3 regions of the Streptomyces sp. MNU89 genome follow, and region 1 is predicted to be linked to each of the others. Evidence: riboswitches for the same ligand, from Rfam matches in the RefSeq annotation. Region 1 holds a riboswitch; each other region holds the start of a gene.

The links. A riboswitch is a leader RNA that binds a small molecule or an ion and turns the genes downstream of it on or off. The one in region 1 is predicted to bind cyclic di-AMP.
Positions count from the first base shown of each region.
Region 2: linked by a shared signal. The riboswitch ahead of E4N63_RS17270 (M23 family metallopeptidase) and the one ahead of E4N63_RS30905 (transglycosylase family protein) in region 1 are both predicted to bind cyclic di-AMP.
Region 3: linked by a shared signal. The riboswitch ahead of E4N63_RS08045 (M23 family metallopeptidase) and the one ahead of E4N63_RS30905 (transglycosylase family protein) in region 1 are both predicted to bind cyclic di-AMP.

Region 1 is NZ_JAJKLL010000001.1:474,511-479,446, reverse strand. Features, by position in the region: gene E4N63_RS02195 (F510_1955 family glycosylhydrolase) at 1-430, opposite strand, end outside; gene E4N63_RS02190 (PP2C family protein-serine/threonine phosphatase) at 606-1,829, opposite strand; cyclic di-AMP (ydaO/yuaA leader) riboswitch at 2,759-2,973, shown strand; gene E4N63_RS30905 (transglycosylase family protein) at 3,046-4,044, shown strand; gene E4N63_RS02175 (alpha/beta fold hydrolase) at 4,142-4,936, opposite strand, start outside.
Region 2 is NZ_JAJKLL010000001.1:3,998,923-4,003,858, forward strand. Features, by position in the region: gene E4N63_RS17260 (hypothetical protein) at 1-141, opposite strand, end outside; gene E4N63_RS17265 (PP2C family protein-serine/threonine phosphatase) at 368-1,552, shown strand; cyclic di-AMP (ydaO/yuaA leader) riboswitch at 1,905-2,072, shown strand; gene E4N63_RS17270 (M23 family metallopeptidase) at 2,084-3,115, shown strand; gene E4N63_RS17275 (MFS transporter) at 3,565-4,936, shown strand, end outside.
Region 3 is NZ_JAJKLL010000001.1:1,877,698-1,882,633, reverse strand. Features, by position in the region: gene E4N63_RS08055 (pitrilysin family protein) at 1-954, shown strand, start outside; gene E4N63_RS08050 (pitrilysin family protein) at 951-2,339, shown strand; cyclic di-AMP (ydaO/yuaA leader) riboswitch at 2,683-2,902, shown strand; gene E4N63_RS08045 (M23 family metallopeptidase) at 2,917-3,711, shown strand; gene E4N63_RS08040 (GntR family transcriptional regulator) at 3,946-4,653, shown strand.

The DNA of each region.
Region 1 (4,936 bases):
AGGTCCAGGTCTTCCCGGCGTCGGTGCTCCGGATCAGCCCGCGGTTGGCGTGGTCGCCGCTTCCCTCCGCGGGGTGGCCGCTGCCGAGGAAGGTGTCCTTCCCGGCGACGGTGAAGCCCATGTAGTCGGCGGTGTCGCCCACGCGCTCGGAGGAGCCGTCGTCGTTCACCGCGATGACTCCGTGGTGCGTGGCGACGTAGAGCCTGCCGTCGCCGGGATTGACGCCGAGCCCGTGGATGTGGCTGATCCCGCCGACCGAGGCCTCCGGGCCGTGGGAATCCTCGGCGGACCCGGTGGACTCCGCGGAGGACGAACTGCCGTGCCCCTCCGGGCTCGAGTCGTCGGAGCAGCCGGTCAGGACGGCGGCCAGCAGGATCGCGGCGGCGGAGGCGGCGACAGCCGCGGAACGGGGACGGGAACGGGCTGGCATGCGGAAATCCTCGGGTCGGAACGGCGTGGGCTGCGTGCGGTCCGGCGTGCGGCGCACCCGGTGGTGAACCGGGCGGAGCCGCCCACCACCTCCTCCAACGTACGGCGTGGGCCGTCGGTGCCGCCCGGAGGGCGAGGGAGTGCGGGGTGGGAACTGGCGGGCCCGCGCGCCCGCCTCAGGGAACCAGTTCCTCCTGGCGGTCGCCGGCCCACTCGGCCAGCAGCACGGTCGCGTCGTCGTCGAGCCGGCCGTCGTGGTGCTCGAGCACCGCGTGCATCAGACGGCGCAGGGTCTCGTGCAGGGGAAGCCGCCCGTTGTCGTGGTGATGCATGACGAAGTCCACGAAACGGGCCATACCGAACTGCTTGCCGTCGGCACCGCGGGCCTCGGTGATGCCGTCCGTGTACAGCAGGAGGCGGTCGCCGGGCTCCAGCTGGTCCTCACAGACGGTCAACGGCAGGCCCAGGGAGGCGCCCATCGGGCCGGCCGGGGGACAGGCGAGCTGGGTGGGCCGGCCTCCCGCACGGATGACCACCGGCAGGTGATGGCCGCGGTTGACCCAGGCCAGCCGCCCGGTCTCCAGATCGAGGTCGGCCAGGATCCCGGTGATGTAGCGGCTGGTCCCGAACTGCTGGTTGAGCGTCTCGTCCACCATCCGGCTGGACTCCGCCAGTGAGGCGCCCTGGCGGCGGGCGTTGCGGCAGGCGGACACCGCGACATTGGCGGTGATCCCGGCGGTGGTGTCGTGCCCCATGGCGTCGAAGATGCCCAGGTGCAGATTGGTGCCGGTGAGGGCGTAGTCGTAGGCGTCGCCCCCGACCTCGTAGGCCGGTTCCAGGGCGGCGCTGACGGTGGCGTTGTGGCCGGCGAACGCGGGGGGCGGCGTGAGGTTCCACTGCATCTCCGCGGCCACGTTCATCGGCCTGCTGCGCACGAGACGGGCGTACGAGTCGCTGAAGGACCGCTTGCTGAGCAGCAGCAACGCCACCAGCGAGGCCAGATTGCGGACCGCGTCCCGGCTCTGCCCGTCCTCCGCGGCGGTGTCCCCGCGCATCATGCCCAGGCGCTCCACCCCGTCGGTGACCGGGGCCCACCACCGGCACCGGCCGGCCGCCGTCTCCGGGGCGGGTTCGGTGAGGATGGACACGTTCTGGTAGGCGCGGCCCGGCAGTGTGCCGTCGACCGCGACTTCCGCTCCGCCCTCGCCCGCGTCCGCTCCCCGGCCGGTCAGCTGCCGCATCACCTTCTGCTGGAGGTCCACCGCGAACAGCGCCACGTCGTGCAGGCCCACGGTCTCGGCGTGCGCGGCCACGACCCCCGGCAGCTGCTCCAGCGCCGTGGTGTGGCCGGCCTGCATCAGGTCGGTGAGCACCTTTCCCACCCGGACCGCGTCGGTCACGGTGTCCGCCTCCTTCCGGTCACGAGACTCCGCGGCGGTGCGGCGGCTCCCGGACGTCATCGGCCGGTTCCGCCCTTGACCGCGGAGATAGTTCCGTTTACCCATCGCCCCGGATGTCACCCGGTGCTTCCGGAACGGCACGCCACCGGGAGGGCCGGGACCGGCGCTGAGCAGCAGGTCAGAGCTCTTCTTCGGCCTTCTCCGTCCCCGTTACCGGCCACTGCGGCCCGCGGATCCGGAGCAGGCGCGTGTACGAACGGTCGCTGCACCGTCGGGATGCGTGACGGGAGCGGAGGAGCGGGTGCACCGGAGCGGCGGGCCGCCGCCCGGCGGCGGCATCCCGTGCGCAGGATCCGGCGACCCGGCCGCCCGGTCCGGGCGGCACGGCAGCCGCCACCGCGGCCTTCACCCGGTCTCGCGTCTCCCCGCCTCCGTCACCGCCACGCCCACGGCATCGCCGGGCCGGCCTGGTGGGCCAACGAGCCGCCGTACCCTGCTCATTGGCGACCGGCCCGCTCGGGCCCCCCGCGCCCGCATGCCGGGACCGGGGGAATCGGGCGGAGAAGAGCCGTCTGTGCGATGAATTTCCGATTCGAGGGTGTTCGGGGGGTAAGTCAACTCGGTGTGGAATGGGGCCGATCTGAGTCAAACCTCTCCGGCGCTGTGTCCCGGATCACATTCCCTGCTCTCCGTCCGCATGTCCTGAAGAGGCCTTCGGCCGCGACATTCCCCGATTCTCCTTCCACCGCCGAGATTTGAGCGCGCGAAGGGTTCCGGCCCTTTCACGCTCCGGTGAAGATCCGGTGCGCACGGTGTCCGCAATAGCGGTATCGGCCGCGGTTCGGAATGGGGTCGCTTTCTCTCACCTTGTCTTTACCAAATCGCTGTGTTTATGTGTCCTCGCCTCCGCTCGATGGCGAGGGCTCCACCGCCGGAACACGCCGAGTCCTGCCGCCCGGCCGGTGGAGAAACAGCAGATCAGCGCGGCAGGAGCGGGGAAACCACAGACTGCCGTACCGCGCGCTCCGCACGGTACGGCTTGGGGTGAAGCCAATTCCCGAATACGCCCCGGGCGTCAGGGGAATTGGCCGGGCAACTCCAGCCCGAATCCGACAGCTAACCTCGCAGGCGTCGGAGAGGACGCACAACTATGTCTCGTGGCCGCCACCGCCGTCCGCGCACTTCAACGATTTCCCGTCAGATCTCCCGCGTTTCCGTGGTCCTCACGGCCGGCGGCGCGGGTGTTGCCGCCCCCCTGCTGACGGCGGGCAGCGCGAACGCCGCTCCCGTCGCCGTCTGGGACGAGGTCGCCGCCTGCGAGAGCAGCGGCGACTGGGCCGCCAACACCGGCAACGGCTACTACGGCGGACTGCAGTTCTCCCAGTCCAGCTGGGAGTCGGTCGGCGGCACGGAGTACGCGTCGCGCGCCGACCTCGCCACCAAGGACCAGCAGATCGCCGCCGGCGAGAAGCTGCTCGCCGTCCAGGGCCCGGGCGCCTGGCCCACCTGCGGCCCCAAGGCCGGACTGTCCCGGGACTCCGGGGCACCGGACATCGACACGGCCGCGCAGCCCAAGGCGGCCTCCCCGGCCAAGCCGAAGGCCGCGCAGCCCAAGGCCGCCCCCGAGGCCGAGCGGAAGCGGACCGGCCCGGAGTCCTACACCGTCGTCAGCGGCGACACCCTCCACCGGATCGCCACCGCGTACGACGTCGACGGCGGCTGGAAGACCGTCTACGAGACCAACCGGGAGACCGTGGGCGACAACCCGCATCTGATCTTCCCCGGCCAGGAGCTCTCCCTCGACGCCTCCCGGCCCGGTGCCCGGCACAGCGGCGATGCGGCGCAGCAGGCGAAGCCCGCGGCCCCCGCCCCGTCCGCCTCCGGGAAGTCCTACGCGAACAACCTGGACGGCTGGATCCGCGAGGCCCTGGACATCATGAAGCAGCACGGCATCCCCGGCACCTACGAGGGGATCCACCGCAACATCATCCGGGAGTCCAGCGGCAACCCGAACGCCATCAACAACTGGGACATCAACGCCCAGAAGGGCACCCCGTCCATCGGCCTGCTGCAGGTCATCAAGCCGACCTTCGACGCGTACCACGTCCCGGGCACGGCCAACAGCCAGTACGACCCCGTCGCCAACATCGTCGCGGCCTGCAACTACGCGGCCGACCGCTACGGATCGATCGACAACGTCAACGGCCCGTACTGACCGCCCTGTCCGGATGTCCGGACCGGCGCACAGACCGCGCCGCGCACACAGAGGCCGGAAGGGCATGCACCCTTCCGGCCTCTCGCGTGTCGCGGGATCAGTTCCCGAGGAAGTTCATCAGCGCGTCGGTGACCTCCTCCGCATGGGTCCACAGCAGGCCGTGCGGTGCGCCCTCGATCTCCACGTACTCGGCGTGGGGGAGCAGCTTGCGCAGGGGCCGGGCGGTGGAGTCCACGGGCAGGATGCGGTCCCCGGTGCCGTGCAGGATGAGCGTGGGCAGGGCGAGCTCGGCGATGCGGGCCACATCGGCGCGGAAGTCGGTCGTCCAGGTGGCCACGCAGGCGAGTGAGGCGTGCGGGGAGGCGCCGGCCGCGGTGTTCCAGCTCGCCCGGACGGCCTCCTCGCTGATCCGGCTGCCCAGGTTCTCGTCGAGGTTGTAGAAGGCCTTGTAGAACTCGGTGAAGTAGGCGTAGCGGTCCTTGCCCACCGCGGCCGCGATCTCCTGGAAGACCTGGCCGTCCACCCCGTCCGGGTTGTCGTCGGTCTTGAGCAGATAGGGCTCCAGGCAGGCCAGGAAGGCGGCCTTGGCCACGCGCTCCGAGCCGTGGGCGGCCAGGTAGCGGCCGACCTCGCCGCTGCCCATGGAGAACCCGGCGAGGACCGCGTTGCGCAGGTCCAGGGTGGTCATCAGGGTGTGCAGGTCGGCGGTGAAGGTGTCGTAGTCGTAGCCGGTGGTGGGCCGGCCGGAACGGCCGAAACCGCGGCGGTCGTACGTGATCACCCGGTACCCGCCCTTCAGCAGGGCCGGGAGCTGCTTCTCCCAGGAGTCGCCGTCCAGCGGGTAGCCGTGGATCAGGACCACCGGCTGTCCGGCGGGGTCGCCGTGGTCCTC
Region 2 (4,936 bases), 3.5 Mb from region 1:
GCCGCTCCGCAGGGCTTCCGCGGCGCCGCCGAGGCCGTCGGCCGCCCGGGCACCCGGAGCGAGGAGCCCGGCCGCGACCAGAAGGGCCGCTAGCAGGGCGAGCACCGGTCCGAGCACGGCATTGCGCGATGTGCTCCTCATATCTTCGAAGCTACACGAAAGGGGGCAAGAACCACCGGGCCCGGAGTCACCGGACTCCGGCGGAGCCCGACGGTGAGGCCCGGTGGCCCCACCGCTTGCCACCGCGGCCCGTCACCCGAACGGCGCACGCGGATTCGCCCTCCGCTCCGGAACGGCCCAGGGTGGCAGGGGGCGCGGTGTCGTTCCGTAACCGGACGGACCGGGACCGGGCAGGAGATCACAGGTGGTGCAGCGAGGACAGCTGTGCAGCAGCGGCGACGGCCGGACACGGTTCCGCGGTGCTCCGTTCCCCTGCTGGATCCCGGGCTTCCTGATCGTCGGCGGCCTGGTCTTCGGCCTGTTGGCACCGCCGGAGCTGACCGGCTCGCCGTTCTTCGCAGCCGCGCCCATGGTCGCCGCGGCCCTCTACACCGGCCCCGCCACGATCCTGACGGCCGTCGTCTCCAGCCTGGCGATGCTCGGGATCGCTCTGCTGCACCACACGCTCGGGCAGTACCAGTCGCTGCTCGACACGGCCACGGTGGTCACCGTGGCGGGCCTCGCCGTCTTCATCAACCGCGTGGTGCGCCACGGCCACCGCGCGCTGGCCTCCGTCCGGAATGTCGCGGAGGCCGCCCAGCGGGCCGTGCTGCCGGCCCCTGCCGGCCGCATCGGCGGGCTGCGCGTCGCCGCCCGCTACGAGGCCGCGCAGGCGGACGCGGGAATCGGTGGCGACCTCTACGCGGTCCAGTCCACCCCGCACGGGGTGCGGCTCATCGTCGGTGACGTACGCGGCAAGGGCATAGGGGCGGTGGGCGCGGTCGCGATCGTCCTCGGGGCGTTCCGGGAAGCGGCCGAGGAGGAGCCGGAGCTGACGGGGATCGCGGAACGGCTGGAGGGCGCGCTCGTGCGGGAGGCGAAGCGCCGGGAAGGGCTGGAGCGGAGCGAGGGGTTCACCACGGCCGTGCTCGCCGAGATCCCGCACGAGAGCTCCCTCGGGGCGGACCCGGGTGGATCCGGCGCTCCCGGCGGGAGCGCTTCCGGGCTGTCGGCCCGGAGGCTGCGGCTGCTCAACCGCGGTCACCCGGCCCCGCTGATGCTCACCGGTGACGGGACCGTGTGCGCCGTCGAACCGCTAGTGCCCGCCGTACCGCTCGGCCTGGCGTGGCTGCGGACCGAGCCGGACCGGGTGGAGGAGATCGTGTTTCCGCGCGGGTGCACCCTCCTGCTCTTCACCGACGGCGTCACGGAGGCCCGCAACCGTGCCGGTGAGTTCTACGATCCCCAACTCAGTCTGACCGGACGGTCCTTCAGCGACCCGGAGGAGCTGCTGGACACCATCGTCGGGGACGTGGCCCTGCACACCGGCGGCCGCGCCCATGACGACATGGCGCTCCTCGCGGTCACGGACATCCCCGAGCGGCGCTCCTGACCGCCGGGTCCCCTGAGCGCCGGACCTCCCCACCGCCGGATCTCCCGACTGCCGGACCGCGGGCCGCGGACCCTCGCCGTCCGCTCCGGCACGCCCGCAACCCGACGTCCGCCGCCGGCCACGGCAACGCTGTGTGACGGCAGGTGTCCAGGCGATAACAACTGATGCACGATCAGCGGAAACAGGTTTTCCGCCGCCCGGTCAACTCGCCCGGCTCTGGCGGCCGATGTCCGTTTTCTTCATGCGGTCATTACCAAAAGATCAGCCGGAACGGCTTGGAATACGGGTGCTCCGTCAATTAACGTTCGATAACGCAGCGCGGTCGTCCCAGCCGCCACCAAGGGTGGCACCGCCTGCGCAGTCGCCGAATCCCGCATGCGCGGAACAGCACCACCTGCACCAAGGGAACCGGGGAACCAATCCTTGGGGTGAATCGGGCCCCTCCGCGAGGAGGGAACCGTAGGAGACCTTCCTGCTCCGAACCCGTCAGCTAACCCGGTAGGCGAGAAGGAAGGAAAGGAGTGCGCCTCCGTGGCGTCCAGCAGCCCTGCCCCCGAGACGTGGGCCGGTCCGTCCACCTCCGGTCCCCTCTTCGACGGAGAGCCCGTCGGTGAGTGGAACCCCACCGCCGATTCCACCGCCCCGGTCCGGGGCAGGCACCGCGTCGTCAAACAGCGCGGCGGAGGCATGGCCCGGAGCGGCGCCGTCCTGGGCGTCGGGGTGATCGCGGCTGTAGGCGCCGGCGGCATGGCCACGGCCAAGGACCGCCCCCCGGCCCCCATCTCGCTGCCCGACCTCTCCCCGGTGACGGACAAGCTGCCCGCCATCGACTCCCTGGTCGGCGGCTCCAACGACGTCTCCGCCACCGCCAGCCGCGCCCCGCTGTCGCAGGCCGGGCTCACCACGGACGAGATCGCTCAGGGCGCCGACGCCGGAGAGGCCCTGCGGGCCCGCATCATGCGCCAGGCCGAGCAGCAGCAGAGCGTCGCCGAGACCACCGAGCGGCTGGCCGCCGAGCAGGCCGCGCGGGAGAAGGCCGCCGAGGACGCCGCCGCCAAGAAGGCGGAGGCCGAGGCGGCCAAGAAGAAGGCCGCGGAGGAGGCCGAGCGCAAGGCGGAAGAGGAAGCCGCGCGCAAGGCGGAGGAGGAGCGGCTGGCCAAGCTGGCCGCCAGCTACGCGCTTCCGCTCTCCTCCTACACCCTCACCTCGAGCTTCGGCGAGTCCGGCTCCATGTGGTCCAGCAGCCACACCGGCCAGGACTTCGCCGCCCCGACCGGCACCCCCGTCAAGGCGGTGCACGGCGGCACGATCACCGAGGCCGGCTGGGCCGGTTCGTACGGCTACCGCATCATCCTCACCCTCGATGACGGCACGGAGATCTGGTACTGCCACCTCTCCTCGATGACCGTCACCTCCGGCGAGGTCACCACCGGCGACACGATCGGCCGCGTCGGCTCCACCGGCAACTCCTCCGGCCCGCATCTCCACCTGGAGGTCCGGCCCGGTGGCGGCGACCCGGTCAACCCCGCGGCCTGGCTCCGCGACCACGGCAAGAACATCTGAACCGCGACATCGCACCACGGCCCAAGCCCTCACCCTCCGGCATCCCGCGGCACGCTCGCGGACGGGCCACGCCCGCTCGGCCCGGTCCGGGGGCCGGAAGCGGAGGGCGCGCTCGCAGACGCGCCCTCCGGCCCCCGGGTGTTACCCCGTGTCCCGCTTCTGCGTATGCCCCACCCGTCTGCCGCAAACCCCGTACCCTGCGGCTTTCCACCGACGGTCCCGGCCGCCCCCATCCCGGCCTCCCCGCATCGCCCCGCCCACTCGCAGCGCGGGCCTCTGCTCCGGCAGCCCTGGTGCGTCCCCCGACGCCAGGGCCGCCGGCCTGCCCGGCCCCTGATCCCTCCGGCCGGCCCACCCCGGGGGCGTGAATCGCACGGCGCCGGGAACCTGCCTGCACGGATGAGCACCGGGGCGCCGCCCCGGGCCGGAGCCGAGCGGAGGGTGCGGGGATGGCGGCGGACTACCCCTTGGACGCGCGAGCGGGAACGGGCACGGTCACCACGGCCGTGCCCGCCCGGCTGGACAGACTGCCCTGGTCACGCTGGCACTGGACCATCGTCATCGGCCTCGGCACCGTGTGGATCCTCGACGGTCTGGAGGTCACCGTCGTCGGCAACATCGCGGGCCGGCTCTCGGAGGAGGGCAGCGGTCTGCCCATCAGCTCCGGCCAGGTCACCGGTGTCGCCGCGGCGCTCTACGTCGCCGGGGCCTGTCTGGGCGCGCTCTTCTTCGGCCGGCTCACCGACCGCTACGGCCGCAAGAAGCTCTTCATCATCACGCTGGCCGTCTATCTGGCCGCCACCGCGCTGACCGCCGTCTCCTTCTCCAGCTGGTGGTTCTTCGTCTTCCGCTTCCTCACGGGCTTCGGCATCGGCGGCGAGTACGCGGCCATCAACTCGGCCATCGACGAGCTGATCCCTTCCCTCTACCGGGGCCGGGTCGACCTCATCATCAACGGCAGTTTCTGGCTGGGCGCGGTCGGCGGTTCCCTGCTGTCCATCGTCATGCTGGACACCGACATCTTCCCCAAGGACCTCGGCTGGCGGCTGACCTTCGGGCTGGGCGTCGTCTTCGGACTGGTGATCCTCCTCGTCCGCCGGCACGTACCGGAGAGTCCACGCTGGCTCTTCATCCACGGCCGGGGCGAGGAGGCGGAAGCCCTGGTCCGGGAGGCCGAGGAGCAGGTCACCGCCGAGAAGGGCGAGGAACTCCCGGAGCCGGCCGGCGAGATCACCATCCACCAGCGCAAGAGCATCGGCTTCGGGCTGATCGCCCGCACCGTCTTCTCGCACTACCGCAGGCGCGCCGTCCTCGGCTTCTCGCTCTTCATCGGCCAGGCCTTCCTCTACAACGCCATCACCTTCGGCTTCGGCGCGATCCTCACCACGTTCTACGACGTGGGCACCGGCTCCACCGGCTACTTCTTCGCGGTGATCGCGCTGGGCAACTTCTTCGGGCCGCTGCTGCTCGGCAAGCTCTTCGACACCGTGGGCCGCAAGATCATGATTTCCGGCACGTACATCCTCTCCGGTGTGCTCCTCTTCATCACCGCCTGGCTCTTCGACGGTGGCCATCTGACCGCCAGGACCCTCACCGCCTGCTGGTGCGTGGTGCTCTTCTTCGCCTCGGCCGGTGCGAGCTCCGCGTATCTGACGGTCAGCGAGGTCTTCCCGATGGAGACCCGGGCCATGGCGATCGCCTTCTTCTACGCGATCGGCACCGCCGCGGGCGGCATCAGCGGCCCGCTCGTCTTCGCGAAGCTCACCGGGTCGGGCGTCGTCGGCGACACCGTGCTGGCCTTCCAGATCGGTGCCGCGCTGA
Region 3 (4,936 bases), 1.4 Mb from region 1:
GTGAAGAACGAGCGCCGCCAGCGCTACGACAACGTCCCCTACGGCACCTCGTTCGAGAAGCTGACCGCCATGGCCTACCCCGAGGGCCACCCGTACCACCACACCCCCATCGGCTCGATGGCCGACCTCGACGCCGCCTCCCTGGAGGACGCCCGGAACTTCTTCCGGACGTACTACGCGCCGAACAACGCCGTCCTCGCGGTCGTCGGCGACATCGACCCCGAGCGGACCCTCGCCTGGATCGAGCGCTACTTCGGCTCCATCCCCGGCCACGACGGCAAGCAGCCGCCGCGCGACGGCGCCCTGCCCGACGTCATCGGCGAGGAGCTGCGCGAGGAGCTGCGCGAGGAGGTCCCGGCCCGCGCGCTGATGTCCGCCTACCGGCTTCCGGAGGACGGCACCCGCGCCGCCGACGCCGCCGATCTGGCCCTGACGGTCCTCGGCGGCGGCGAGTCCTCCCGGCTGTACAACCGGCTGGTCCGCCGGGACCGCCTCGCCGTCGGCGCGGGCTTCGGCCTGCTGCGGCTGGCGGGCGCCCCCTCGATGGGCTGGCTGGACGTCAAGGCGTCCTCCGGTGTGGAGATCCCCGCCATCGAACGGGCGGTCGACGAGGAGCTGGCCCGGTTCGCCGAAGAGGGCCCGACACCGGAGGAGATGGAGCGCGCCCAGGCGCAGTTGGAGCGCGAGTGGCTGGACCAGCTCGCCACGGTCGGCGGCCGCGCCGACCAGCTCTGCCGGTACGCCGTCCTCTTCGGCGACCCGCAGCTCGCGCTGACGGCGGTGCAGCGGCTGCTGGAGGTCGGCCCCGAGGAGGTGCGCGAGGTGGCGGCGGCGCGGCTGCGTCCCGACAACCGCGCCTCGCTCGTCTACGAGCCGACCGGGCCCGAGCCCGGCGACGGCCCGGACGGCACCGAGGGCACGGACGGCACCGACGAGAAGGAGGCGGCCCAGTGAGCGACGCCGGCACCACCATGACGTACCACCCGATGCCGCGCGCCGGGGAGCCCACGCCCTGGGCCTTCCCGACCCCCGAGCGGGACACCCTGCCCAACGGGCTGACGGTGCTCCACTGCCACCGCCCCGGCCAGAAGGTGGTGGCCGTCGAGATCAATCTGCAGGCACCCCTGGAGGCCGAGCCGGAGGGCACCGACGGCGTCGCCACGATCATGGCGCGCGCCCTCTCGGAGGGCACCGACCAGCACACCGCCGAGGAGTTCGCCGCCGAACTGGAGCGCTGCGGCGCCACCCTGGACGCACACGCGGACCACCCCGGGGTCCGGGTCTCCCTGGAGGTCCCGGCCTCCCGGCTGGCCAAGGCGCTCGGGCTGCTCGCCGACGCCCTGCGGGCCCCGGCCTTCCCCGAGGACGAGGTCGAGCGGCTGGTCCGCAACCGTCTCGACGAGATCCCGCACGAGCTGGCCAACCCCGCCCGCCGGGCCGCGGTGGAGCTCTCCAAGGAGCTGTTCCCGGCCGAGTCCCGGATGTCCCGGCCCCGGCAGGGCACCGAGGAGACCGTCGCGCGGGTGGACGCCGCAGGCGTCCGCGCGTTCTACGCGGCGCACGTCCGCCCCGCCACCGCGACCGCCGTGATCGTGGGCGACTTCACCGGCATCCCGCTGGCCGAGGTCCTCGCCGGCACCCTGGGCACCTGGACCGGCGGCACGGCCGAGGCCCGCCCCGTACCGGCCATCACGGCGGACGACACCGGCCGGGTCGTGATCGTGGACCGGCCGGGCGCGGTGCAGACCCAGGTCCTCGTCGGCCGGGTCGGCCCCGACCGGCACGACCGGGTCTGGGCGGCCCAGGTGCTCGGCGTCTACTGCCTCGGCGGCACGCTCACCTCCCGCCTGGACCGGGTGCTGCGCGAGGAGAAGGGCTACACCTACGGCGTGCGCGCCTTCGGCCAGGTGCTGCGCTCGACGCCCGAGGGCACGGGTGCCTCGCTGCTGGCCATCAGCGGCTCGGTCGCCACGGATGTCACCGGCCCGGCCCTGGAGGACACCTGGCAGGTGCTGCGCACCCTCGCGGCCGGCGGGCTGACCGACGAGGAGCGCGATGTGGCCGTGCAGAACCTGGTCGGGGTCGCGCCGCTGAAGTACGAGACCGCCGCGGCCGTCGCCGGGACCCTGGCCGACCAGGTCGAGCAGTACCTTCCGGATGATTTCCAGGCGCAGTTGTACGCCCGGCTCGCCGAGACCGGCACGGTGGAGGCCACCGCCGCCGCGGTCAGCGCGTTCCCGGTGGACAACCTGGTGACGGTGCTGGTCGGGGACGCCGCCGCGATCGAGGAGCCGGTCCGGGCGCTGGGCATCGGAGAGGTCAAGGTCGTCAGCGGCTGAACGGCCGCTCCGGTCACCGGCGTTCGGGACGCGACCTGTCGAGCAGGACGCGACCTGTCGGCACGCGGCCGTGACGCACCGTCGGAACCGGCGGTCCGTCACGGCCGTTTTCCGGTCACGCCGGTACGGCGCGCGAGGGGCCGGCGGCGGGCCCGGCGGAGGCGCCGATTCCGCCGTGCCGTCCGGCGGGGAGCGCCGCCGTTTGGCCCGTTTTGCCGCGGTGCGGGTGTTCTCTCCTGTGGCCTCCGCAACAAAAAGCCGGTTTTGTTTGGCGCGGCGGAGCCGTCCGTCTTAGCGTCGATCCGGCTGTCCGGCCGGGCACTTCGCCGCAAACCGCGGCACCGGGCAGTCATCGCCGAGTCCCCATGGCGCGAGCCAGGGGAGCCGGGGACCCTCCTTCCCGCACCTCACCGGTGCGGGACGGGCCGCCCCACACCGCCGACGGCGGTACGGGAACGGTCCGGTCCCTTGGGGTGAATCGGGCGCCTCCCCGCGAGGGGCCCGTAGGAGACCTTCCTGCTCCGAACCCGTCAGCTAACCCGGTAGGCGAGAAGGAAGGAAAGGACAGCCGCACCCTATGCCGCCCACCCGTACCACCGGGAAGCACCGCCGTCCGAGCCGTCGCAGCATCCGCCCCGCGCGCGTCGCCGGCATGGCCACCCTCGCCACCAGTGGCGTGGCCGCCACCCTCGCCTCCCCGGCGTTCGCCGCCGACGACAGTGCCCGCGGGGCCGCGGACACCGGGCTCCGCCAGGCGGTCGTCCTCGACGACACCCTCGGCGAGCGGATCGGCGACCAGGCCGAGGCCCAGCAGTCCGCCGCCGACGTGGCCGCCACCATGGAGCGGGCCGAGGCCGCGGCCAGGCGTGAGGCCGCCGAGGCCAAGCGGATCGCCGACGCCCGGGCCAAGGAGGAGCGCGCCGCCAAGGAGCGGGCCGCCCGCGAGGCCGAGCGCAAGCGCCTCAACACCTTCGTGTTGCCGGTCGACGGCAGCTTCGTCTCCACCCAGTACCACGCCTCCGGTGCCGCCTGGTCCTCCGGCAGCCACACCGGGATCGACTTCAAGGCCGCCGAGGGCACCCCGGTCAAGTCCGTGGGTTCGGGCACCGTCGTCGAGGCCGGCTGGGACGGCTCCTACGGCAACAGCGTCGTCATCAGGATGAACGACGGCACCTACACCCAGTACGGGCACCTGTCCGCCCTCAACGTCACCGCGGGCCAGGCGGTCACGCCCGGCCAGCAGATCGGTCTCGCCGGGAACACCGGCAACTCCTTCGGTGCGCACCTCCACTTCGAGGCCCGCACCACCGCCGAGTACGGCTCCGACATCGACCCCGTGGCGTACCTGCGTTCGCACGGCGTCTCGGTCTGACGCTCGGCGCGACGCGAGACCCCGGCCCTCCCGGCCGGGGTCTTCCGCGTATCCGGCTCCGGACGGCCCGGGCCGTCCGGGCCGCTTCCCGCCGTGGCCGGTTTCCTGGCCGGATCGCAATGCACCGGCGCGCACCCTCGTCACCATATTCCGCGTCCTGCAATACAGTTCGGGAATGTCGAGCCCTGTGTTCCACGGGAATTCCAGTGGAGGTCCGGAAATGCGGAGTCGGAGATGAACGGTGATTCGCCGCCCGCCGGCCGCCGTATTCCGGCGCACGCGGTGCGCCATGCGATCCGCGACGACATCGTCGCCGGGGCGTATCCCTTCGGCAGCCGCCTCACCGAGGAGCTGCTCGCGCGCCGCTACGGTGTCTCTCGGGTCCCGGTGCGGGAGGCCCTGCGGGCCCTGGAGTCCGAGGGGTTCGTCACCACGCGGCGGCACGCGGGCGCCTGTGTGGCCGAGCCGACGGAGCGGGAGGCCGCCGACCTGCTGGAGATCCGCTCCCTGCTGGAGCCGCTGGCCGCGGGGCGGGCGGCGCAGCGCCGCACCGAGGCGCATCTCAAGGTGCTGCGCGGGCTGGTGGTGCTCGGGCGGGAGCGGGCGCGCCACGGGCAGGCGGCGGATCTGCGCTCGCTGGACGCCTGGTTCCACGAGACGCTGGCCCAGGCCTCGGGCAGTCCCAGTCTGATCGCCCTGCTCACCCAGGTCCGCCGCAAGATCGCGTGGGTGTACGCGGTCCCGCGGTCGGCGCCCACGGCCGACACCTGGACGGAGCGCGGCGCCATCGTGGACGCCGTCGCGCGGGGGGACGCGGCGCGTGCCCGGGCCCTCATGGCGGCGCACACCGAACTCGCGCCACCGGAGGGCAGCCGGCTGCGCCGTCCGGCCGCGGTGAGGAATCCGAAACAATCCGTCAACACGGAACGCGTCCAGAATTAACAATGCGGGCGTAATGCGGGCGTGGGAAAAGGGGGCGAAGAAGCGGGGAAGGCGCGGACGGGACGCGTATAGGGGCGGGAACGCGGATATCGGGTGGGCGAGAAGAAGCGGTTGCCGTGAGGACGCCGGATTGTTTTCCCGGCACGCCCTCGAGCGGGGCGGGCACGGGCCGCGCACGGAAGCCGCGGCCGCCCCCGAGGGGCAACCGCGGCTCCGGCGTGCGCTGTTCGCCGCGCCCGGCGGCCCGGAAGGCTTCCCGCCGGAGGGGCCGCCCGGACCGCCG